DNA from 2 places in the Staphylococcus carnosus genome. Region 1 is predicted to be linked to the other one. Evidence: predicted binding sites of a transcription regulator. Region 1 holds the regulator's gene; the other holds the start of a gene.
What was found. The regulator CtsR, encoded in region 1, represses protease genes until heat stress. The targets are predictions, from matches to a motif close to ATGGTCAATAAAGGTCAAACA.
Positions count from the first base shown of each region.

Region 2: a site for CtsR is predicted at 5,823-5,843, ahead of clpP (ATP-dependent Clp endopeptidase proteolytic subunit ClpP). Genes of this name have one in related genera too.

Region 1 covers NZ_UHCT01000001.1:2,375,504-2,388,024, forward strand. The annotation lists gene DYE31_RS11605 (ATP-dependent Clp protease ATP-binding subunit) at 1-1,528, opposite strand, end outside; gene DYE31_RS11610 (protein arginine kinase) at 1,540-2,544, opposite strand; partial or broken gene DYE31_RS11615 (UvrB/UvrC motif-containing protein) at 2,549-2,935, opposite strand; gene DYE31_RS11620 (CtsR family transcriptional regulator) at 3,092-3,553, opposite strand; gene DYE31_RS11625 (NupC/NupG family nucleoside CNT transporter) at 3,726-4,937, shown strand; gene DYE31_RS11630 (ASCH domain-containing protein) at 5,108-5,551, shown strand; gene DYE31_RS11635 (GNAT family N-acetyltransferase) at 5,572-6,069, shown strand; gene pdxT (pyridoxal 5'-phosphate synthase glutaminase subunit PdxT) at 6,099-6,677, opposite strand; gene pdxS (pyridoxal 5'-phosphate synthase lyase subunit PdxS) at 6,679-7,566, opposite strand; gene pdxR (MocR-like pyridoxine biosynthesis transcription factor PdxR) at 7,664-9,034, shown strand; gene DYE31_RS11655 (GNAT family N-acetyltransferase) at 9,049-9,528, shown strand; gene DYE31_RS11660 (MFS transporter) at 9,757-10,923, shown strand; rRNA gene rrf (5S ribosomal RNA) at 11,038-11,152, opposite strand; rRNA gene DYE31_RS11670 (23S ribosomal RNA) at 11,223-12,521, opposite strand, start outside.
Region 2 covers NZ_UHCT01000001.1:2,125,755-2,138,275, reverse strand. The annotation lists gene rapZ (RNase adapter RapZ) at 1-513, shown strand, start outside; gene DYE31_RS10415 (gluconeogenesis factor YvcK family protein) at 500-1,498, shown strand; gene whiA (DNA-binding protein WhiA) at 1,517-2,461, shown strand; gene DYE31_RS10405 (MFS transporter) at 2,511-3,686, opposite strand; gene brnQ (branched-chain amino acid transport system II carrier protein) at 4,078-5,403, opposite strand; tRNA gene DYE31_RS10395 (tRNA-Arg) at 5,671-5,742, opposite strand; gene clpP (ATP-dependent Clp endopeptidase proteolytic subunit ClpP) at 5,890-6,474, shown strand; gene DYE31_RS12710 (hypothetical protein) at 6,523-6,696, opposite strand; gene DYE31_RS10385 (TIGR01777 family oxidoreductase) at 6,797-7,699, opposite strand; gene DYE31_RS10380 (DUF4887 domain-containing protein) at 8,289-9,179, shown strand; gene DYE31_RS10375 (hypothetical protein) at 9,255-9,485, opposite strand; gene DYE31_RS10370 (sugar-binding transcriptional regulator) at 9,799-10,815, shown strand; gene gap (type I glyceraldehyde-3-phosphate dehydrogenase) at 10,881-11,888, shown strand; gene DYE31_RS12925 (phosphoglycerate kinase) at 12,152-12,521, shown strand, end outside.

The DNA of each region.
Region 1 (12,521 bases):
CACGTTCATGCAATGTGTCTTCTAAGTTCAATAGACGTTCAGATTCAGTTTCATTTAGACGAGTCAATGGAATACCAGTCCATCCAGCAATCACTTCAGCGATATCATTTTCGCTTAATGTTGTGTTAGAACCGCCTTGTGCATTTTTCCATTCGTTTTTAGCGTCTTCATATTGTTTTTCTAATTTAGTTTGTTTATCACGAAGGTTTGCAGCATTTTCGAATTCTTGAGAATGTACAGCTGCATCTTTTTCGTTTTTAACTTTTTCAATTTCTTGTTCGATTTCTTTCAAGTTTGTTGGTGTTGTATGACTTTTTAGTCTTACTTTTGAACTTGCTTCATCGATTAAGTCGATTGCTTTGTCTGGTAAGAAACGATCTGAAACATAACGGTCACTTAAACGTGCTGCTGCTTCGATTGCTTCATCAGAGATATTAATACGGTGATGTGCTTCATAACGATCACGTAAACCTTTTAAGATAGAAACTGTATCTTCAACAGTTGGTTCATCTACTTGAACAGGTTGGAAACGACGTTCTAACGCTGCATCTTTTTCAATGTGTTTACGATATTCGTCTAATGTTGTAGCACCGATTGCTTGCAATTCACCACGTGCTAATGCTGGTTTCAAGATATTAGATGCATCAATTGCACCTTCTGCGCCACCTGCACCGATTAAAGTATGCAATTCATCGATGAATAAGATAACGTCGCCAACTTGGTGAATTTCTTCCATCACTTTTTTAAGTCTTTCTTCAAATTCACCGCGGTATTTTGTACCAGCGACTACAGTACCCATGTCTAATGACATTACACGTTTATCTTTTAATGTTTCAGGTACTTCATTATTTACAATTGCTTGTGCTAAGCCTTCTGCAATTGCTGTTTTACCAACACCAGGTTCACCAATTAATACTGGGTTGTTTTTAGTACGACGACTTAAAACTTCAATCACACGTGTGATTTCTGTATCGCGTCCGACAACCGGATCTAATGTGCCGTCTTTTGCGATTACTGTTAAGTCACGTGCTAAACCATCTAATGTTGGTGTATTATTTGATTTTGTTGCTTGCGCATTTTTGTTGCTCATTTCAGGGCTGCCAAGTGCTTTTACTACTTGTGCGCGTGCTTTTGTAATATTTAAATCCAAGTTAGCAAATACACGTGCTGCTACGCCTTCATTTTCACGGATTAAACCGAGCAAGATATGCTCTGTTCCAACGAAATTATGGTGAAGTTTACGTGCTTCATCCATTGAAAGTTCAATAACTTTCTTAGCTCTTGGCGTATAGTGCAATGTGCCGACTTGTTCTTGGCCTTGTCCAATTAATTTTTCTACTTCTGCTACTACAAGGTCTTCTGTAATACCGAAACTTTCTAATACTTTTGCTGCAATACCTTCTGGTTCTTTCATTAAACCAAGAAGTAAGTGTTCAGTTCCGATATTTGAATGATTCAAACGAATCGCTTCTTCTTGTGCATGTGCTAATACACGTTGTGCACGTTCTGTAAGTCTGCCGAATAACATAGCATAACCTCCTAATTTATATGTTCTCTAATTACGTTCGCTCTTTGTTCATTTATCGATATTTCATCTGTTTCATTTATTAAAAATGGAGATTGTATCGCTACCATCATTTCATTAAAATTGAAATCTGATAGTTCAATATACCCTAAATCTACTCCTAATTTCACTTCACTTAATCGCATTGCCGCTTCTTCAACTGACATTAAGCGACTATAGCGTAATAATCCTAAAGAACGGTAGATACGGTCTTCCATTTCAACCGAACTATGCTGATCCAATTGTTTTCTGACATTCAATTCTTCGGTAATAATTTGTTGTACAATCTCTATCAATATTTCTATAATTTGTTCTTCTGTTCTTCCCAACGTCAATTGGTTCGAAACTTGGAATACATGGCCATAAACTTGCGAGCCTTCACCATATATACCTCTAATTGTAAATCCGAATCGGTTAATGGTTTGTGCGATTCGATTCATACGTTTCGTAATAGACAGTCCTGGCAGATGCAGCATGACGCTTGCACGCATTCCTGTCCCAATATTCGTTGGACACGTTGTAAGATAACCGAGTGTTTCATCAAAGCTGATGCTGAGTTTCCGATCTAATTCATCATCTACTTCTGAAGCTTTTTCAAATAAAGATGCAAGATTCATATCTGTACTCATAGCTTGAATTCTAATATGATCTTCTTCATTTACCATTATGCTTAATGATTCATCTTCATTCAACAATACTGCTGAAGCAGGTTGTTTAATCAACTCAGAACTGATTAAATGCTTTGCGACTAATTTGAGTTTGTCTCTTTGTTCCATATTACTCAATTGTAAAGTCTGCATATCTGGTAATGCATCTTGTACTTCATTAATGACTTTTTGTCCTTCAATATCAGAAGTAAACATTAAGGGGTGCACATGATTATCCAAGTTTCTTGCGAGTCGAATACGTGAAGACATGACTACTGGTGTCTCTTCACCATGTTCCATCCATTCACTCATATACATTGAATGTTCATTCATGATGCTATCCCTCACTTTCTTCTTGAAGTGCTTTAATTTCATCACGAACCACAGCAGCTTCTTCAAACAATTGTTTATCTACTAATTGTTGCAAATATTTATTTTTAGATTCAATCAATTTCTTTAATGCAATTTTGTGTGTAGAGGAAGCAGGCGTTTTACCGACATGTTCAAACTGTCCGCCCTGCACACGTCTCACAATATCCACAATATCCTCTTTAAAAGTAGTGTAACATTGCGCACATCCAAATTTACCTTTATATGCAATATCTTTAATTGTCATATGGCAGTTCGGACAACGCTTTTCTTCTCTTACATTCAACTCTTCTAAATGGATACCGTGTTTAGACGCTAAGTGCTGTAAAATTTGTTTAATTACAAACGAACCTTCCATATCTTCTTGATTGTTTTCCCAAGAGGGTTCCTCTTGATGTTCTGCTTTGATAGGTTCAACACGTTCGGGATGTGCTTCCTTTAACATCCCATTATACTTTTCGGACGCTTTTGCATCTAATTTATCGTCAGGCATGTGCAGCCTCCTTGTCTATTAATAGTAATTAATGACCGGCAATAGCTGTTTCAATATATTAGCGCGGACAATGTCTCTTGCCGCAACATCCATTCTAAGTGTGTCTCTGTCAACCACTGCAAGTATCATTTTAGCTTCACGAATTGTAATATATTGATTATCAAGCAAGCCTTCAATCACATAATGTGCTTGTTGTTGAGAAATAGAATCTCCAATAATTTGTAAGAGATGGTCAATATAACCTTTTGTATCTTTTGTTTCAACTTTGGTGATTCGTATATAACCACCGCCGCCACGTTTACTTTCTATTTCATAACCGTGTTCATTGGTGAATCTTGTCTTAATCACATAATTAAGCTGAGAAGGTACACAGTCAAAGCGTTGAGCAATATTTGCTCTTTGAATCTCAACAACATCTTTATTTGATTCCTCAAATAAATGTTTAATGTACTGTTCTATGATGTCGGACATATTATGCATGGATATCACCCCTTTTTTGACCTTCTTTGACTATATTATATGACCAACTTTGACCTTTTTCAACCAATATGTTTATAAAAAATTTGATTTTCTTGAAAAATTAGGATGTTACTTACTACCATTTTAATGTATGATATGGTATGAAAATAAAAATAAAGGGTGAAGAAAAAACATGCATATCATTATTGCCTTAATAGGCATCATCTTCTTTTTAGCACTTGCATTTGTTTTTAGCTCAGATAAGAAAAATGTCAAATGGAAATATGTCGGCATTTTACTTGTAATCCAATTCATCTTCGCGTTCTTACTTTTAAAAACAAACGTGGGAATTACAGTTATTGGCGGGATTGCAAATGGTTTCTCTTATTTGCTAGCAAAAGCAGCTGATGGAGTGAATTTCGTATTCGGAGGATTTAAATATGTTGATCCTAAGAATCCACCATTCTTCTTCAGTGTATTATTACCGATTGTATTCATCTCAGCAATTATCGGGATTTTACAATATACAAAAATCTTACCGTGGATTATCAATGTTTTAGGATTTTTAATTTCAAAAATTAACGGTATGGGACGATTAGAATCATATAACGCAGTTGCTGCGGCTATTTTAGGACAATCTGAAGTGTTTATCTCATTAAAAAAACAACTTCCTTACATACCTAAGCAACGTTTATATACACTAACAGCTTCAGCAATGTCTACAGTATCCGCTTCTATTGTCGGTGCTTACTTCACATTGCTTGAACCTAAGTACGTCGTAACAGCTATCGTATTAAACTTATTTGGCGGTTTCATTATCGCTTCGATTATCAATCCATATACAGTGGATGAAAAAGACGATAAATTATTAGTGGAAGAAACTGAAAACAAACAATCTTTCTTTGAAATGTTGGGAGAATATATCTTAGATGGATTTAAAGTTGCAGTAATTGTAGGCGCAATGTTAATCGGTTATATCGCAATCATCGCCTTATTAAACGGCATTGTCAGCGGAATCTTCACGATGGTTTCTGGCGGACACATCAAATGGGACTTCCAAACATTAATTGGTTTTGTATTCGCACCATTTGCATTCTTAACAGGTGTACCATGGCATGAAGCAGTAAAATCCGGTTCATTAATGGCAACTAAATTATTGTCAAATGAATTCGTAGCTATGCAAGGTCTAGGAAAAATGCACGGCTTATCAGATCGTGCTGTTGGTATTACTTCAGTATTCTTAGTATCATTTGCAAACTTCAGTTCAATCGGTATTATCTCAGGTGCAATCAAATCATTAAACAATGAAAAAGGTGACGTTGTTGCACGTTTCGGACTTAAATTATTATTCGGTGCAACATTAGTATCATTCATTTCTGCTGCAATTACAGGTTTCTTCATGTAAGTGTAAGCAGCTCATAAGATGACTTCCTCATTTAAGGGAGTCATCTTTTTTTATTCGTTTCAATTGATTAATTAATCAGCACTTTCATAACAATATAATCTATACTAAGTTGCTTTCTACCATTATTTAATGTAAAATCTCACTAATATAGAAGAGAAAGGAACAACCAAATGGCTATTGAAGACTACTGGAAAACATTTGTATCCCACTACCCTAAGTATCAAAACAAACCCTATACAGCATGGCAATTCGGAGTGGATCCAAACAAGCTTGCAGATTTAGTAAAACGTGGTATTAAAACTGCAACAACAAGCGGTTTAGCTTTCTACATTGCCGATCAAGAGCCCTTGCCAAAAGTTGGTGATTTGAGCATGGTTCTAGATGCACAAAACAATCCTATCTGTATTATTAAAAATACCAAAGTATATCAAACACCTTTCTCTGAAGTATCAGAAATGCATGCCTACAAAGAAGGCGAAGGAGATCGCACATTAAACTATTGGAGAACTGTTCATACGGACTTTTTCATGAAAGAATTCAACTCAATCAACCAATCTTTTTCTGAAGAAGAAATAATGGTTTGTGAAGAATTTGAATGTATACATACGTTTTAAATTAAAAATGAGGTGATTAAATGGACATAAACCAGATTCAAATCAATAAGTTTCAAGAATCAGATACACAAACAGTCGTAGAACTTATTATTCATACCCTCAGAACCACTAACATCCAAGATGAACCTGCAGAAGACATTGAGAGTTACGTTAAAGATATTACACCGGAGAGCATCCAATACAAAGCTGAAAACCTCAATTTCTATGTTTTCAAATTCAATAATGAACTGATTGCGACAGGTGCAATCGGCCCTTATTATGGAAGCAAAACTGAATCTTGTTTTTTCTCCATCTTCGTCTCACCAGATTATCAAGAACATGGTATCGGTACATTAATTATGGATACACTAGAAGATGATTACTATTACCATCGTGCTGAACGTTTAGAAATCCCCGCTTCTATCACTGGTGTTAATTTCTATCGTAAACGCGGCTATGACTATAAGAACGGTATTAAAGAACCTGATAATGAAGGTTTGATTTTTCTAGAAAAGTTTAAAAAAGCGAGCACTCTATAAAAAGAGTCCTCGCTTTTATTATCTGCAAATTAAACTGCAGCATGTTTATGTTCTGCAACGATATGATCAATGAAGTATTGTGTCACACGGTAATCATCTGTTAATTCAGGATGGAAAGAAACGCCTAAATAATTGCCTTCTTTCACCGCTACAATTTTATCATCTACAGTACTTAAGATTTCCACATTATCGCTATTTACTTTTTCGATATGTGGCGCTCTGATAAAGACTGCTTCAATATCATTTGCAATGCCTTTAATATCTAATTCTGCTTCAAAGCTGTCAACTTGGCGGCCAAATGAATTACGTTCAACAGTAATGTCTAGTTTTTGTAAATAACCCTCTTCACCTACGATGTCTTGGGCTAATACAATCAAACCTGCACAAGTACCGAACATTGGTAAATCTGAATTAACCAATGCTTCTTTAAAGCCGTATAGGTTCATCAAGCGGCGTAATGTCGTTGATTCACCGCCAGGCAGAATAAGGCCGTCAATTTCTTCTAATTGTTCAACACGTTTTACACTGACACCTTCGTGTCCGCTCAATTCAATATGGCGCAAGTGTTCTCTCACTGCGCCTTGCAAAGCGAGTACGCCGATTTTCATCTTACCAGCCACGCTCTTGCATACGTTCTTCTAGAGATAATTGATTAACATCTAAGCCTCTCATTGCTTCGCCTAATTCTTGAGCAAGTTTACCGATTAATTCGTAATCTGTGTAATGTGTTGTTGCTTGAACAATTGCTTTCGCAAATTTTTCAGGGTCTTCAGATTTGAAGATACCTGAACCGACAAATACGCCGTCTGCGCCTAATTGCATCATTAACGCAGCATCTTGAGGTGTTGCAACACCGCCAGCTGCAAAGTTAACAACAGGCAAACGTCCGTTATCTTTAATTGATTTCAATACTTCGTATGGTGCACCGATTTCTTTAGCAAATGTCATAATTTCATCGTCTGGCATTACAGTTAATTTCGCAACTTCTGAGTTAACTTGACGCATATGACGAACTGCTTCTACGATATTACCTGTTCCAGGTTCCCCTTTTGTACGCAACATCGCAGCACCTTCACCAATACGGCGTGCAGCTTCACCTAAATTACGGCATCCGCATACGAATGGTACAGTATAATCGCTTTTCAATAAATGATATTCTTCATCTGCTGGAGTTAACACTTCAGATTCATCAATGTAGTCAACACCCATTGATTCAAGTACACGTGCTTCAGTAATATGACCAATACGGCATTTTGCCATAACTGGAATTGAAACAGCATCCATTACTTCTTGAACGATTTTAGGATTACATGCACGTGCCACTCCACCAGCTGCTCTGATATCAGAAGGCACACGTTCTAAAGCCATAACAGCTACTGCTCCTGCTTCTTCTGCGATTTTAGCTTGTTCTGCATTGACAACGTCCATGATAACGCCGCCTTTTTGCATTTCAGCCATTCCACGTTTTACTCGATCTGAACCTACTTGTTTAGACATACTAAATACCCCTTTTCTAATTGATTAAATTCAGTTTAAAGGATAAACTGATAGTGTTAAAGAGTCAATTTCAATAAAAAACAGGAGGTCAGTTTAAATGTCGCAACCTTTATATATGCAGCTTTACCAAACATTAAAGGAACAAATTATCGAAGGTCAATATAAATCTGGAGACCGCTTTCCTTCTAAACGCCGTCTCGCTGAACATCATTCACTCAGCAACACAACCATTGAACATGCTTATCAGTACTTACTGGATGAAGGCTATATATATTCTAAACCGCGTTCAGGTTATTATGTCTCAGATATTGAATCGCTCCCTATCGTAACAAAAGAGACTGCCTCTTCATTTCCAGAAAATAAAAAAAATAAAGACCATCAAGCACGTTTTCATTTTGATCTGGCCCGTATTGATACAGAACACTTCCCCTGGCAGCAATTCCGCAAGTATTCTAGAGATGTATTTGACAAATCATTACCAGATATACTGCAGCCTGGTGCTCAACAAGGTGAATATAAATTACGTCAAGCTATAGCGCATTACTTATTTAACAGCAGAGGCGTTAACTGTCATCCAGATCAAATTATTATCGGTTCTTCTACAGAGCAATTGATTAATCAAGTAACTGATATATTGACTGAGCGTTCTTACATCATCGAATATCCAAGTTATCCTCCAATTAAGCAAGTATTAGATAAAAAAGGTTTGAATTATAAAAGAGTGGCTGTTAAGAAAAATGGTATCGATATGCAAAAAGTCCAAAAGTCTAAGCATCAAGTGGTCTATGTAACACCGTCTCACCAGTTTCCTACTGGTTATGTTATGAATTTAAAAACCAGAACCCAGCTTATCAACTGGGCACAGCAGCATCCAGAACGTTATATTATCGAAGATGATTATGATTCAGAATTCCGTTATTTCAGTAAACCTATTCCAGCTCTGCAAAGTTTGGATACAACAGGAAAGGTTATTTATATAAGTACGTTTTCAAAATCTCTTTTCCCAAGTTGCCGTATTGCTTTTATGGTTTTACCGCAAAATCTAATGCAGCGTTATCATCATTTACCAGATAAAGAAGGCACCACTGTGCCGGCACCTATGCAGTATATGGTTGCTGAATTTATGGAAAACGGGTCTTTTGAAAGACATCTGAATAAAATGCGTAAAGTATATCGTTATAAACTAACATATATAATAGATGCTCTATCGTCTTATAAAGATCAACTTCTAATTGAAGGTGCAACAACAGGCATGCACTTTACGATTACAGTACAAAATGGATTAACCTTAAATGAAATATTAGAACGTGCTAATTCAAATCATGTGAAATTGACACCTTTAAATAAATATATGAAAAAAAATAGCCAGAATAAAGATATTCCTAAGTTTATTATCGGTTTTGGCGGTATTAAAGATGAAGCTCTTAAATCACATACTGATGCTTTAATCAAAACACTTACAATATAGAGGTGAAATACTTAATGTCTACGATTACGCTTAAGCCTTACCATTCTAAATATGACGCTGAAATTGAAAAATTATCCATTGCAGATAAAGACAGCGACTATGCATTAACACCTTTAAATGCATTGAAAGATTTAGCGGATACAGAAGACCCTGTCCTTATTTTCTCAGATGATAATCTTGCTGGGTTTCTTCGTTTAAATTTTAATGATGAACGTTTTGGTCTTACGGATAACGAGCATTCAGTGTTAGTAAAATCTTTTTCAGTTACTGAACAGATGCAAGGTAATAAGATTGCTCAAAAAGCTTTATTTGAACTTCCGAATTATATTAGTTGTCATTATTCAAATATTGATGAAATCATACTTTCGGTTAACTTTAAAAACTCAAAAGCTATTTACGTTTATGAAAAATGCGGGTTTATTGATACAAATCGAGTAATTGGAGGTCCTGCAGGCAATCAACATGTTATGTCTCTAAAAATTCAACAGGCTTAATTATAAATTAACACCAGCTTAATTAGTTTCCTCATTTCAAGAGGAATGTACAACACATGATTCAATTCAGAAGATTAATACCACACCTCTGAATTGAATTTTTTTATGAAATGCCTTCATAAGAAATTGATTATGTATGTATTTTGAAGAAATATAGAGAAAGCATTGACTCAAGATTTAATATTTAATATACTTTTCCTCATGTTTGCAAAATTTGGAGGTGTTATTATGAAGAAATACCCTATCGCTATATGGATGTTAGCAATCGGCGCATTCGCAATTGGCATGACAGAATTTGTAATCATGGGATTGCTTCCTAATATTGCACGAGATTTTCATGTTTCTGTGAGCCAAGCAGGACAGTTAATCACAGGTTATGCATTAGGGGTAGCCATAGGCGGTCCTATTCTTGTTATGCTTACAATCAAGTTAAACAGAAAATATCTATTAATACTCTTAATGATTATTTTTATGATAGGCAACATTGCTGCATCATTAAGTCCTACTTATGGTTTTATGATGACAAGCAGAATTATCACCTCACTCGCACATGGTTCTTTCTTTGGAATCGGATCAATATTAGCTGCTAGCATGGTTCAACCAGCTTATAGAGCTAGTGCAATGGCATTGATGTTCATGGGACTATCTTTAAGCAATATCTTAGGTGTTCCATTCGGTACATTAATCGGACAAAATTTTGGTTGGTCAATGACATTTGTTATTATCGCAATTATCGGCGGTCTTGCCTTAATTGGTATTATTATTTTTGTTCCTAATAGAAAAGAAACTCATAAATCTTCAGTAATGAATGAATTGAAGATTTTAAAAGAAAAGCAATTATGGCTGACTTTAGCTATAACACTTTTTGGCTTCAGCAGTGTATTTGCTTATTTCACTTATATTTCTTCTATATTAGTAGATGTTTCACATATCAAAGAAAATTTGATTTCTTATATGTTGATCATCTTTGGAATTGGCGTGACATTAGGTAATGTAATTGGCGGCAAGTTAGCTGACTGGAATCTCAATAAAGCACTGAAAATTATCTTTACAACGTTTATTATTTATTTCGTGTTACTTTATTTCATACAAATGAATGGCATATTAATGGTAGGCGGTATCTTTTTATTCGGTGTAATAGGATTCAGCATGAGCCCATCGCTGCAATTCAAAAGTACACTTATTTCGCAAGATGCACCTACACTAGCCAGTACTTTAAATCAATCTGCATTTAATCTTGGTAACGCATTAGGTGCTTTTGTAGGTGGATTAGTCGTAACAAATTTACCATTAGCTTCATTAAGTTTAGTGGCTCCATTACTCACACTTATCGGCCTCGTCTTTTTACTTGTCTCTATTTATATAGATAAAAGAAACAAAACAGTGTATAACTAAAAATAAGCATTAGAACCGCTTAATTCAAACGGTTCTAATGCTTATTTTATTGTTTGTTAAAACTTGATATATTAAAAAAGGACAAAAAAAGAGAGCCATACGGGTCACATAATTGCCTGGCAACGTCCTACTCTTGCGGAACGTAAGTCCGACTACCATCGGCGCTAAAGAGCTTAACTACTGTGTTCGGCATGGGAACAGGTGTGACCTCTTTGCCATTGTCACCAGACAATAGAATGATTATACATTCAAAACTAGATAGTAAGTAATTATCAATTCAACCAATCAAAACTTGAAATTGGATTAAGTCTTCGATCGATTAGTATTCGTCAGCTCCACATATCGCTATGCTTCCACCCCGAACCTATTAACCTCATCATCTTTGAGGGATCTTATAACCGAAGTTGGGAAGTCTCATCTTGAGGGGGGCTTCATGCTTAGATGCTTTCAGCACTTATCCCGTCCATACATAGCTACCCAGCTATGCCGTTGGCACGACAACTGGTACACCAGAGGTATGTCCATCCCGGTCCTCTCGTACTAAGGACAGCTCCTCTCAAACTTCCTGCGCCCACGACGGATAGGGACCGAACTGTCTCACGACGTTCTGAACCCAGCTCGCGTACCGCTTTAATGGGCGAACAGCCCAACCCTTGGGACCGACTACAGCCCCAGGATGCGATGAGCCGACATCGAGGTGCCAAACCTCCCCGTCGATGTGAACTCTTGGGGGAGATAAGCCTGTTATCCCCGGGGTAGCTTTTATCCGTTGAGCGATGGCCCTTCCATGCGGAACCACCGGATCACTAAGTCCGTCTTTCGACCCTGCTCGACTTGTAAGTCTCGCAGTCAAGCTCCCTTATGCCTTTACACTCTATGAATGATTTCCAACCATTCTGAGGGAACCTTTGAGCGCCTCCGTTACACTTTAGGAGGCGACCGCCCCAGTCAAACTGCCCGCCTGACACTGTCTCCCACCATGATAAATGGCGCGGGTTAGAAATCCAACACAGCTAGGGTAGTATCCCACCAACGCCTCCACGTAAGCTGGCGCTCACGTTTCTAAGGCTCCTACCTATCCTGTACAAGCTGTGCCGAATTTCAATATCAGGCTACAGTAAAGCTCCACGGGGTCTTTCCGTCCTGTCGCGGGTAACCTGCATCTTCACAGGTACTATGATTTCACCGAGTCTCTCGTTGAGACAGTGCCCAAATCGTTACGCCTTTCGTGCGGGTCGGAACTTACCCGACAAGGAATTTCGCTACCTTAGGACCGTTATAGTTACGGCCGCCGTTTACTGGGGCTTCGATTCGTAGCTTCGCAGAAGCTAACCACTCCTCTTAACCTTCCAGCACCGGGCAGGCGTCAGCCCCTATACATCACCTTACGGTTTAGCAGAGACCTGTGTTTTTGATAAACAGTCGCTTGGGCCTATTCACTGCGGCTCTTCAGAGCGTGAACCCTAAAGAGCACCCCTTCTCCCGAAGTTACGGGGTCATTTTGCCGAGTTCCTTAACGAGAGTTCTCTCGCTCACCTTAGAATTCTCATCTTGACTACCTGTGTCGGTTTGCGGTACGGGCGCCAAATCACTAGCTA
Region 2 (12,521 bases), 250 kb from region 1:
TCATTAACAGAAATCCGCAGTATTGCGAATTATGTGATTGATACAACAGTACTTAAACCAAAAGAATTACGTGCTCAAATCAATCATTTGTTTAATAGAAATGATATTGAAACTTTCAGTATCAGTGTCACAAGTTTTGGTTTTAAACATGGTATTCAACAAGATGCAGATTTAGTATTTGATGTCCGCTTCTTGCCCAACCCATTTTATGTCGAAGCACTCAGACCATTGACTGGTGTAGATGATGAAGTGTATCAATATGTCATGAAATGGCAAGAGACAGCTATTTTCTATGATAAGTTGTTAGATTTATTGAAGTTTATGATTCCGGGATATAAAAAAGAAGGCAAGACCCAATTGGTCATCGCAATCGGCTGTACAGGCGGACAACACCGTTCAGTCGCATTAGCCAAACGTCTTGCTGAGGATTTAAACGAAAGTTATGACTATAATGTGTATGTCCATCATAGAGATGCACATATTGAAAGTGGCGTGGAGAATGAAAAAAGTTAAAATCGTATTAATCGGGGGCGGCACAGGACTTTCTGTCTTGGCACGTGGTCTGAAAGATTACCCGATAGACATTACTGCAATTGTAACTGTAGCAGATGATGGTGGCAGTACAGGTAAAATACGCAATGAGATGGATATTCCAGCCCCTGGAGATATCAGAAACGTCATTGCAGCATTAAGTGATACTGAGCCGACTTTAAAAGAACTGTTCCAATATCGTTTTCAAGATAATCAAGTAGAAGGACATTCTTTAGGCAATTTATTAATCGCAGCAATGACAAATATTACAGATGACTTTGGACATGCGGTCAAAGAATTGAGCAAAATACTAAATATTAAAGGACGTGTTATACCTTCTACAAATTCAAGCATTCGACTCAATGCTGAAATGGAAGATGGGGAAATTGTTTATGGTGAATCAAGCATTCCTAAGCGTCAAAAAAAGATCAAACGTGTATTTATTGAACCTGCAGATGTACAACCAATGGAAGAAGCGGTTGACGCACTGGAACATGCTGATTTAATTGTTCTAGGCCCAGGTTCACTTTATACAAGTGTACTTTCAAATTTATGCGTACCAGGTATCGGAAAAGCGATACAGCAGAGTCATGCACCTAAAGTTTATGTATCTAATGTAATGACACAACATGGCGAAACAGATGACTTTGATGTTATGGATCACGTACATGCATTGAATCGCCATATGGGAACAGACTTTATTGATTATGTGATTTGCTGCGGAAACGAAGATTATAGTGAGCAAATCTTGGAAAACTATCGTAAAGAGCATGCTGAACCTGTTAAGTATCATAAAGAAGAGCTTGAAGCGGAAGGTATCACACCTTTAACAGATGAAAACTTAGTACACATCTCTGAAAAAAATCGTGTCCGTCATAATACGACAATACTTGCGAAAATGATTTATGATTTAGCATTAGATCTTACGAGTACAATACCGTTTAAGCCTAAAAAAAGAAAAAAGTAAAGAAGGGAATGGCGCAGCATGAGCTTTGCATCAGACATGAAAAATGAATTAACGAGAATAGATGTCGATGAAAAAAATGCGCGAGCTGAATTAAGCGCCTTAATCCGTATGAATGGTGCACTCAGTTTGTCGAATCAGCAATTTGTGATTAATGTACAAACTGAAAATGCTACAACTGCTAGACGTATCTATTCTTTAATTAAAAAAGTTTTTAATATTGAAGTAGAAATACTTGTCAGAAAGAAAATGAAATTAAAGAAAAACAATATTTATATCTGTAGAACAAAAGTAAAATCCAGAGAGATTTTAGATGAGCTAGGGATATTAAAAGATGGTGTTTTTACGCATGCAATTGATCCAGACATGATTCAAGATGATGAAATGAAACGCAGCTATCTCAGAGGTGCTTTTTTAGCAGGCGGTTCAGTCAATAATCCAGAGACTTCATCTTATCATTTAGAGATTTTTTCTTTGTACGAAAATCACTCAGAAGGTTTAGCAGAATTAATGAATGAATACGAATTGAATGCTAAACATCTTGAACGTAAAAAGGGCAGTATTGTTTATTTAAAAGAAGCTGAAAAAATCTCGGATTTCCTTAGTTTGATTGGCGGATATCAAGCAATGTTGAAATTTGAAGATGTCCGTATTGTACGGGATATGCGTAATTCAGTAAATCGTTTAGTGAATTGTGAAACAGCCAATTTAAATAAAACTGTAAGTGCTGCAATGCGCCAGGTTGAAAGTATTCAACTCATTGATCAAGAAATCGGAATAGAGAACCTGCCTGAGCGTTTGAAGGAAATTGCTAAATTGCGTGTAGAAAATCAAGATGTTTCATTGAAGGAACTTGGTGAGATGGTTTCAACAGGAACTATTTCAAAATCAGGTGTTAATCATCGTTTGCGTAAGTTGAATGAACTTGCAGATAAAATTCGAAGCGGAGAACATATCGATATGTAAAAAGGTTATTCCCATTTTTCGGGAATAACCTTTTTTTATAATGCTGACATTACTCAGTGATTTGTGCTTTTGGGATGAAGAATGCAATTGCAAAACCAATAAAGTTCACTATCGATAGTACTGCAAACATGAGAGAATATGAAGGTAATTCTAATAATCTTAATGATAATACTGGCGCAATGGCTGTACCAATGAATAACATAAATGTATTAATAGAAAGATAGAACCCTTTATCTTTATCGGTCAATAAACCGATTTGAGAAATGACTGAAGGAATCGCAAAAGCAATACCTGCGATAAAGATTACGCTGAATGTTGTAATGATAATGACATTATGTGAAATGCCCATTAATATAATTGAAATACCGCTCGTGAGCAGCGCAATAAGCAATACTTTTTTAACACCGATAAAATCACTAACTCGACCTGCAGCAAGTGCAAGTAACATACCGATTAAACCAAATAACTTAACAGTAGAAATCATGGTCAAGTCTGCATGGATGGCTTTTGATGTTAGAAATTCATTTAAAATTGTATACATTGAAACGAATGACGTAAGAATCGTAAGTGATACGAAAAAGCATAATACAATACCTTTATTATCAAAAATATGTCTCATATTTTTAAAGAATACTGAGAATTTTGTATCTGGGATATGGTACGGACTTTTTGGTATTGCACGTAAAATCCAAAAAGCTAATAAAATATAAACAACAGTCAAGATAAAGTAAACAATACGCCAACTCATATGTGCAGCGATAATATCACTCAAGTTTTGACCGATAACTCCAGATAACATGAAGCTTGTGCTGATAAAACTAATTGCAGTAACACGTTTATTGATAGGGAATACTTCTGTTACATAAGTGAGTGAGACAGATGAGAAACTAGCTGCTGCCATGCCTTGAATAACTCTCACAATTAATAACAAAATAAAGTTGTGAATAAAGCCAATTGCAAAAGTTGTTAATGTTAACATATATAAACCTACAAGGATTACTTTTTTCTTGCCGAATTTATCAGAAATAATGCCATAAAACATACAACTGACTGAATATGAAATGGAAAATACTACACCTATTAATGTAGTTGCACTTTCACTTAAATGAAGTTCTTTGCCAATGACAGGCATTAATGGGATAGCTGAGTACAAACTACACATAACTGCAATACCTGTAATAAAGAATACAGTTGTAATTAAGTTGTAATTAAACTTTTGATCCATTACAAACCTACCTTTCATTAAATTAATATGATGTCTTGTTTTGAAAAAACTTGAATTTTTACATAAAGAAATAGGGACAAATGAATCCGACACGTCCCTTTACCTATACGAACTGCTTAAAAAGATTAACTCTCTTTTTGCCGATCCGCTAAAAACTGTCAACAAAGGGGTAATTGTTGAGCAGTGTTACCTTTAAAATGCAATATTAATTTTAACACATCAAATTTAAATTAAAACGGGTTTGCCCAATATAAAAATATTGTGAAAAATTAGGAAAAGTAAAGAGGAAGAAAATGATTTTGAAGCTGTATGTAAATAAAAGAAGAACCGAAGGAAATTGACTAGAATTTCCTTCGGTTCTTCTGCTTGTTATTTATCAAACTGAAGTACTTTATGCTTTTTGTTCATCGACTTGATTAGAGCGTACGGTATTTTTGTTTCTCATAAAGTCAATAATAATACCGATGATTGTTAATACTAAAAATGGATATAACCAAGCTAAACCTTGTTCTGACAATGGTAATGCCTGATATAAATGGTTCAATGGTTTAATTAATTTAAAAGTATTAAGTATTTCAAGTACTGATATGATCAATGTTGAAATTGTCGGTAGAATATAAGCAATTTTTAAATGTGTCGGTATTACAATTGCGACTAATGAAATCAAGACAAGTACGATAGAAATCGGATAAATAAAAGTTAAAAGTGGAACGGCAATTTGTAAAATCATGTTTAGTCCTAAAGTTGAAATTAAGAATCCAACTAATGAGAAGACTAAAACATAGGTCTTATATGAAATCTTAGGGAATTTCTTCATTCCGAATGCTGAACTTGCATTTACGAGTCCGATACAAGTCGTTAAGCATGCTAAAATTACAATGACACCAAATAAAATATTACCGAAAGCACCAAATAATCTAACTGAATTATATGTTAGGATACTTGCGCCGTTTTCAAATCCTGGTTTACTTGTAGTGATACCGAGATAGGCAAGTGAAAAATAAATGATTGTTAAGAGTACGGCTGAAATTAATCCAGCTAAAATCACATTTTTAACTATTTTTTTGCTATCAGAAATACCTGCTAACTTGAAGCTTTGTACAATAACAACTGAAAAAGCAAGGGCTGCAACTAAGTCCATTGTATAATATCCTTCTAGAATACCAGATACTAATGGCGCTTCTGCATATTTACCATGTGGCTCTCCAACTTTTCCTTCTGGATGAATAATAGCTGCAATACAAAGTGCCCCGATTACGAGTAAAAGAGCAGGTGTTAAAACTTTCCCTAAATTATCTACCATTCTATTTGGATATAAAGCAATTAAACCAACAACAATAAAGAATACAAGTGAAAAACCAACTAATGTCCAAGTATTATGGAATGGTAAAATTGATTTAGCTCCAATTTCGTATGCGACATTGGCCGCACGCGGGATACCATAAAGTGCCCCGATAGATAAGTAAATACACACAGCGAAAATAAATCCGAATTTCGGATGAACCCTATTACCTATAAATTCAACGCCGCCATCATAATAGGCGATTACGATAACAGTTATGTATGGCATTAAAATACCGGTTATTGCAAAACCTGTCATACCTACCCACATATTACCTTGTGCGGTATAACCTAACATTGGTGGAAATATCAAGTTGCCAGCTCCGAAAAATAAGGAGAAAAGCATTAAACCTGATACTAATATTACTTTTTTCATTTGAACCTCCCAAAAAATCAAAAAAACGTTATTTACAAAAATTTCTGAATATTAACTAAGTTGATATCTTTCAAACATATAAACTTTAACATAATTCTAATTATTAGAAAAGATTAAATTTGGCTTAGTTAATTAAAAGAGTTAAATAGAACTAAAAAGTGTAAAATGGTGTGCAGTATTTGAGGTTGCTGCCGTTTCAAAATCGATGGGGAAATAAAATGAGCATAATAAAAGCTTATAACCATCAAAAGTTATAAGCTTAAAAAGCCCCCTCGAAGGGAATCGAACCCCTATTGTAAGAACCGGAATCTTATGTGTTATCCATTACACTACGAGGGGTAAATGATAACAGACAATTATTAGTGTACCTTTAACCACCAACAGGGTCAATATGGATTATAGAAACATGGTGAGTATTATTTTTGACCATTTTTGACTTTTAGGTTAAAATATAGTTAATTCATAAAAGTACAAGGAGGAAATGTAATGAATTTAATTCCTACAGTAATAGAAACAACTAACCGCGGTGAACGCGCTTATGACATTTATTCAAGATTATTAAAAGACCGTATTATCATGTTAGGTTCAGCAATTGACGATAACGTAGCAAACTCAATCGTATCACAATTATTATTCTTACAAGCACAAGATGCTGAGAAAGATATTTATTTATATATTAACTCACCAGGGGGCAGTGTGACTGCTGGATTTGCAATTTATGACACAATCCAACACATTAAACCAGATGTACAAACAATCTGCATCGGTATGGCTGCTTCAATGGGATCATTCTTGCTTGCAGCAGGTGCAAAAGGTAAACGTTTCGCTTTACCAAATGCTGAAGTAATGATTCACCAACCACTTGGCGGTGCTCAAGGACAAGCAACTGAAATCGAAATTGCTGCAACTCACATCTTAAAAACACGTGCTAAATTAAACAAAATTTTAGCTGAACGTACTGGTCAATCAATTGAACAAATTGAAAAAGATACAGATCGTGATAACTTCTTAACAGCTGATGAAGCTAAAGAATACGGTTTAATTGATGAAGTAATGCAACCTGAAAAATAAAATGAATAAACGATAAAAAGTTCCGGAAATTAATTTCCGGAACTTTTTTTATTTTTGGCTGCGCTCTTTAACATATTTTATTAAGACACTGGCCAACAAAATAACACCTATTAATAAATATAGAAGTGCGATAAAAAGAGAGGGCATCTGTGTTGTCATTGCAAAACTTCCGATACAAATTAATAGCACACTTGCTAATACTAGTAAAATCTGTGACGACATATTGAAACACCTTCGTTCTAATTACACTACTGATATCTTCTATCAGATTTCCATACAACAATAAAATTGTATGTGGAATAGGTTACTATTATACACTAAATTACTCACGAGCTAAATTATCTAGCGCTGCTTTTAAGTTTGGAAAAGCAAAATTAAAACCGCGTGCTTGCAAGCGATTCGGAATCGCTTTTTGTGTATCTAATATAATGGTTGCGCGTTGCCCTAAAACAAGACGAAGTATTAAACTCGGCGCCCATGTTTCGTGTGGCTTGTGCATTTCTCTAGCTAAAGTGTATCCAAATAAATTTTGACGTTCAGATACGGGGGCTGTGAGATTGAAAACACCTTCTGCTTGTGAATCATTAATTAGGAATAATATCGCTCTTGTTAAATCAGCGATGTGTATCCATGAATACCATTGGAAACCAGTTCCTAATTTACCTCCAAAGTAAAATCTATATGGGAGTTTCATAGTTGGTAAAGCGCCACCTTCATCAGAAAGAATCATTCCGAAGCGGCCAATTATAACGCGTGTTCCTAGTTTTTCAAATTGACGCGCTAATCTTTCCCATTGATATGTGATATCAGATAAAAAATCATGAGGATCACATTTAGAAAGTTCTGTATAGGTGCGGTGGAAATCAGGACGATAGTAACCGACTGCACTAGCATTGAATAATACAGAAGGATGCGTGCCTTTGTGTTCAAATAATTCAAAAAGTGCTTGGGTCGAGCGAATACGGCTTAACATGAGTTCGCGTTTATAATCATCAGTCCAACGATTATTTAAAGAAGCCCCGGCAAGGTTAATAACGATGTCGATGTGATTAGGTACTTTTTCTTCCCATCCTTCTTTTTCCCAATTGACATAAGTGATTTTATCATCTAAGTTATGACGATCTTGACGCGTTAATATTGTGATATGTGAATCTGTATCATGAATGGCATCAACAAGATGACTGCCGACTAAGCCTGTTCCACCTGTAATTAAGAATTCCTTCATATATATCCACCTCATTTATAGTTATGTATGTACAAATTTAAATGTTGCTAAATAATATTCATTCTAAATATTCAATGTTTATTCAATTTTTAGTCATTAATATGTCATTAAAAACTTAACAAAAGTATTTAAAACCTAATTGAAAAAGTTATAATGAAAGTACCTTCGAAAATTAATTAAACATCTCTTAATTAAAAACAGTATACCCCATAATATACGTGCGAAGGTGAAATTTTGACTCCCTTTAGTATTGGGCCTATGCGAGAAGCGTATAGGTCCATTATTTTTTATTAGAGATGAATATGTGCTTATTATTATATCAATGTTTTAAAGTTTAATCATCCTCGTACATAACCACGTTATTGCTATTCATATATTCTAAGAGGTGACATCAAAGTTATTGGCAATTGTTAAATTATTTTAAATATCTCCATATTTACTTTCAAAATGATGTATATATCATGGGAAAATGTTATGATTAGTTAATGAAAACTATGTAAAAAACAATTCAATTGGGTAAATAAAATTAAAGTGTGAAAAGTCTCAATGAGTATATTATTAGGAATAGAAATTGGAAAGAGGAGAGCACATGTCTAATAAAGGTCGAAATGATTTTGACAGATCATCTAAAAATAAGATGAGCAATCTTGCTAAAATAGTAAGTGCAATTATCGTTGTAATTTTATTATTTACGCTCGCATTCGCTACTTTCTCTTTTGTGGATCATTCTAAAAAAGGCAGTGAACGATTAAGTCAAGAACAAAAGAAAGAAAAGCAAGAGAAAAAAGAGAAAAAAGAAAAAAAAGAACGTGAAGAGAAAAAGAAAAAAGACGAAGAGAAAAAACGTAAAGAAAAACAGCGTCAGGAAGAAGAATGGGCAAATCAACAAGCTGCAGAACAAGAAAGACAAAATAATTTAAACGCACAACGAGAGCAAGCAGCAAGACAAGAACAACAAAATCAAAATGTTCAAAAGCAGCAACCAAAAAACAATAAAGCACAACAAGAACAATCGAAAAAACAACAGGAACAAGCACGCAAGGATCAAGAAGCTGCTCAAAAACAAGCTGAAGAGCAACAAAAGAAAAATGAAGAAGTTGCAAAAGAGCGTCAGCAACAAGCCAAAGAGCAAGCTGATAAAGCAATGGAGCAGCAAAAACAGCAAGAGCAACAAAAAGCACAAGATGATAAGCAGAAACAACAGCAGCAACAGCAACAACAAGAGCAACAAAAATCAAATCAAAACCAACAACAAAAGCAGCAGCAAAATTCTCAAAATCAACAATCAAATAATAAGCCCAGGCCAGGGCAAGAACAGCAACAACAACAACCAACAGTAAAAAACACGCCTAGCAGCAACCAATCAAACACACAATCATCAAGTGGCTCTAATCAAGCGCAATCAAAACAAACACCTTCTAATTCAAGTAATAACTCTGCGCAAAAGCCAAGCTCAAATAATCAATCATCACAACACTAATATATTAAACACAAAAATGGAGCATTCTCTTAAATTGAATAAGAGCGTGCTCCATTTTTTCTAATTCATTTTTTTCTAATTCATTAGATTTAATAACCATGTAATTAAAAACGATAAAATGATAAGAATCGGCAAGCAACCGCATCCGATTGGAAAACAACCGCCAAAAGAATAATATTTAATACGTCTTTGATTTTCAAAATTGGATTTTTGCTGGTTGGAATGGGTAGGTTGAAAATATGTGTCGTCTTTATATCTAGGGTCTTCTGGATCAATAACTTCAGGTTGTTCATCTTTTTCAGCCATATTAAAACCCTCCTTTGAAAGACTATTATAGTAGATATTTCATAGCTTAGGTAATTAAAAGAAAAAAATAAGGCTGAAAACTAAAGTTAAAAGATGATTTTTCGTATGAGAAAAGGGTATAATATAATTGTTAGCAAGTATTGTGTGCAATGATAGAAGAAGTTTTGTATCTTAAGCATTTAGACTTGCTTTTTAAAACAGATGATAGTATTATTGCAAATATAAGAGATGTTATTTTTTGTCCCACCCGGGACTTAAAACGTCAAAGTGTGGTTGCATACTGACCCTTATAGATATAGAGGAGGAAATAGTAGTGGAAGACTTGCTTAAAGTCCAACAAAAATTGATTCCTGAGCTTGTCGACAGAATGTATCGTAGATTTACTATACTCACTACTATCAAGATGCACCAACCTGTTGGAAGAAGAAGTTTGAGTGAATACATGAACTTGACTGAGCGTGTATTAAGATCAGAAACGAATACATTAAAAAAACAAGAATTAATTAAAGTTAAGCCTACAGGAATGGAAATTACTGATGAAGGCGAACGTTTAATTGACGAATTAGAAACATACTTCAATATGTATTCTGATGGTTACCATTTAGCACAATTGATTAAAGAGCGTTATCAAATTAATAACGTGTATGTTGTACCTGGTGATACAGATATTGATAGTGCAGTTAAAAAAGAAATGGGTAATCAAGCTGGACAACTCTTAGAAAAAACTTTTTATAAAGATGCAATAGTATCTATAACTGGCGGGTCAACGATGGCATCAGTTAGTGATTCAATGCATGTACTGCCGTTTAAAACATTTTTTGTACCTGCAAGAGGCGGTTTGGGAGAAAATATGGTTTACCAAGCCAACACAATTGCAGCGAGTATGGCAGAACAGACTGGAGGAGATTATACAACATTATATGTTCCTGACAATGTCAGTGAATCTACATATGAATTGTTGTTGCAAGAACCTTCTGTCATTAATACATTAGACAAAATAAAACAATCAAATATCACTGTTCACGGCATTGGTGATGCGCTGAAAATGGCGAACAGACGCCATTCACCTAAAGATGTGATTGAAATGCTTCAACATCACAATGCTGTCGGAGAAGCATTTGGTTATTACTTCGATACTAATGGTAATATCGTCCATAAAGTTAAAACGATAGGACTTCAAATGGAAGATTTAGAATCGAAGCAATATATATTTGCTGTAGCCGGAGGTGCTTCGAAGGGTGAAGCGATAAAAGCTTATTTATCAATTGCCCCTAAAAACACGATTTTAATTACAGATGAAGGTGCAGCTAAAACTATCGTACAATCTTAAACAATTTTGGTTATAAAAAAGTGACTTCACTTTTTAACAATATCTTTTTAAAGGAGGCCATAATAATGGCAGTTAAAGTAGCAATTAATGGTTTTGGTAGAATCGGTCGTTTAGCATTTAGAAGAATTCAAGATGTTGAAGGTATCGATGTAGTAGCAGTAAACGACTTAACAGATGATGAAATGTTAGCACACTTATTAAAATACGATACAATGCAAGGACGTTTCACTGAAGAAGTTGAAGTTGTAGATGGCGGATTCCGCGTGAATGGTAAAGAAGTTAAATCATTCGAAGAACCAGATGCAAGCAAATTACCTTGGAAAGATTTAGACATTGATGTTGTATTAGAATGTACAGGTTTCTATACAAGTGAAGAAAAAGCAAAAGCTCATATCGATGCAGGCGCTAAAAAAGTATTAATTTCAGCACCAGCTACTGGTGATGTTAAAACAATCGTTTATAACGTAAACCAAGATACTTTAGACAGCTCTGACGTAATCGTTTCAGGTGCTTCTTGTACTACAAACTCTCTTGCTCCTGTAGCACAAGTTTTAAATGACAGCTTTGGTTTAGTTGAAGGTTTCATGACTACTATCCATGCTTATACTGGTGACCAAAATACTCAAGATGGTCCACACAGAAAAGGTGACAAACGTCGTGCTCGTGCAGCAGCTGAAAACATCGTTCCAAACTCAACTGGTGCAGCTAAAGCAATTGGTAAAGTAATTCCTGAAATCGACGGAAAATTAGACGGCGGCGCTCAACGTGTTCCTGTTGCAACTGGTTCATTAACTGAATTAACAGTTGTATTAGATAAAGACGTTACAGTTGACGAAGTAAACGAAGCAATGAAACAAGCTTCTAACGAATCATTCGGTTACAACGAAGACGAAATCGTATCTTCAGATGTTGTAGGTATGACATTCGGTTCATTATTTGATGCAACTCAAACTCGTGTAATGACTGTTTCAGGCCGTCAATTAGTTAAAGTAGCAGCTTGGTATGACAACGAAATGTCTTACACTGCACAATTAGTACGTACTTTAGAATACCTTATTAAAGACGTAAAATAATTTGATAATAAGATCGTAATTTGACAAGCTGTAAATGTGCTGTTGAATTAAAATGATCAGCTTTTGAGTAAGCGGAGAGGCACATACGCTTCTCCGCTTATTTTAAATTATCATAAGTTGCAGTGGAATTAGCGGATAGTTTGTTTTTAAATGGAAAAATTTTCAACTACTTGGATGTTTTTTCTGCAATATTAACGGCTATATGCTAATCTCAATCTATAGACATTAAAGAATCATGCTTTCATTCAAAGGAGGAAGTTTAGATGGCTAAAAAACATGTATCTGATTTAGACTTAAAAGGTAAGGTTGTATTAGAACGTGCTGATTTCAACGTACCTTTAAAAGATGGAAAAATTACTAACGACAACCGTATTGTTCAAGCTTTACCAACGATTGAATATATCCTTGATCAAGGAGGAAGACTTGTTCTTTTCTCACATTTAGGAAAAGTCAAAGAAGAAAGTGATAAAGAAAAATTAACACTTCGTCCAGTTGCTGAGCGTTTAAGCGAAAAATTAGGAAAAGATGTTAACTTTATCCCACATACACGTGGTGAAGTTTTAGAAAAAGCAATCGCAGAATTAAAAGATGGCGAAGTACTTTTAGTAGAAAATACACGTTTTGAAGATTTAG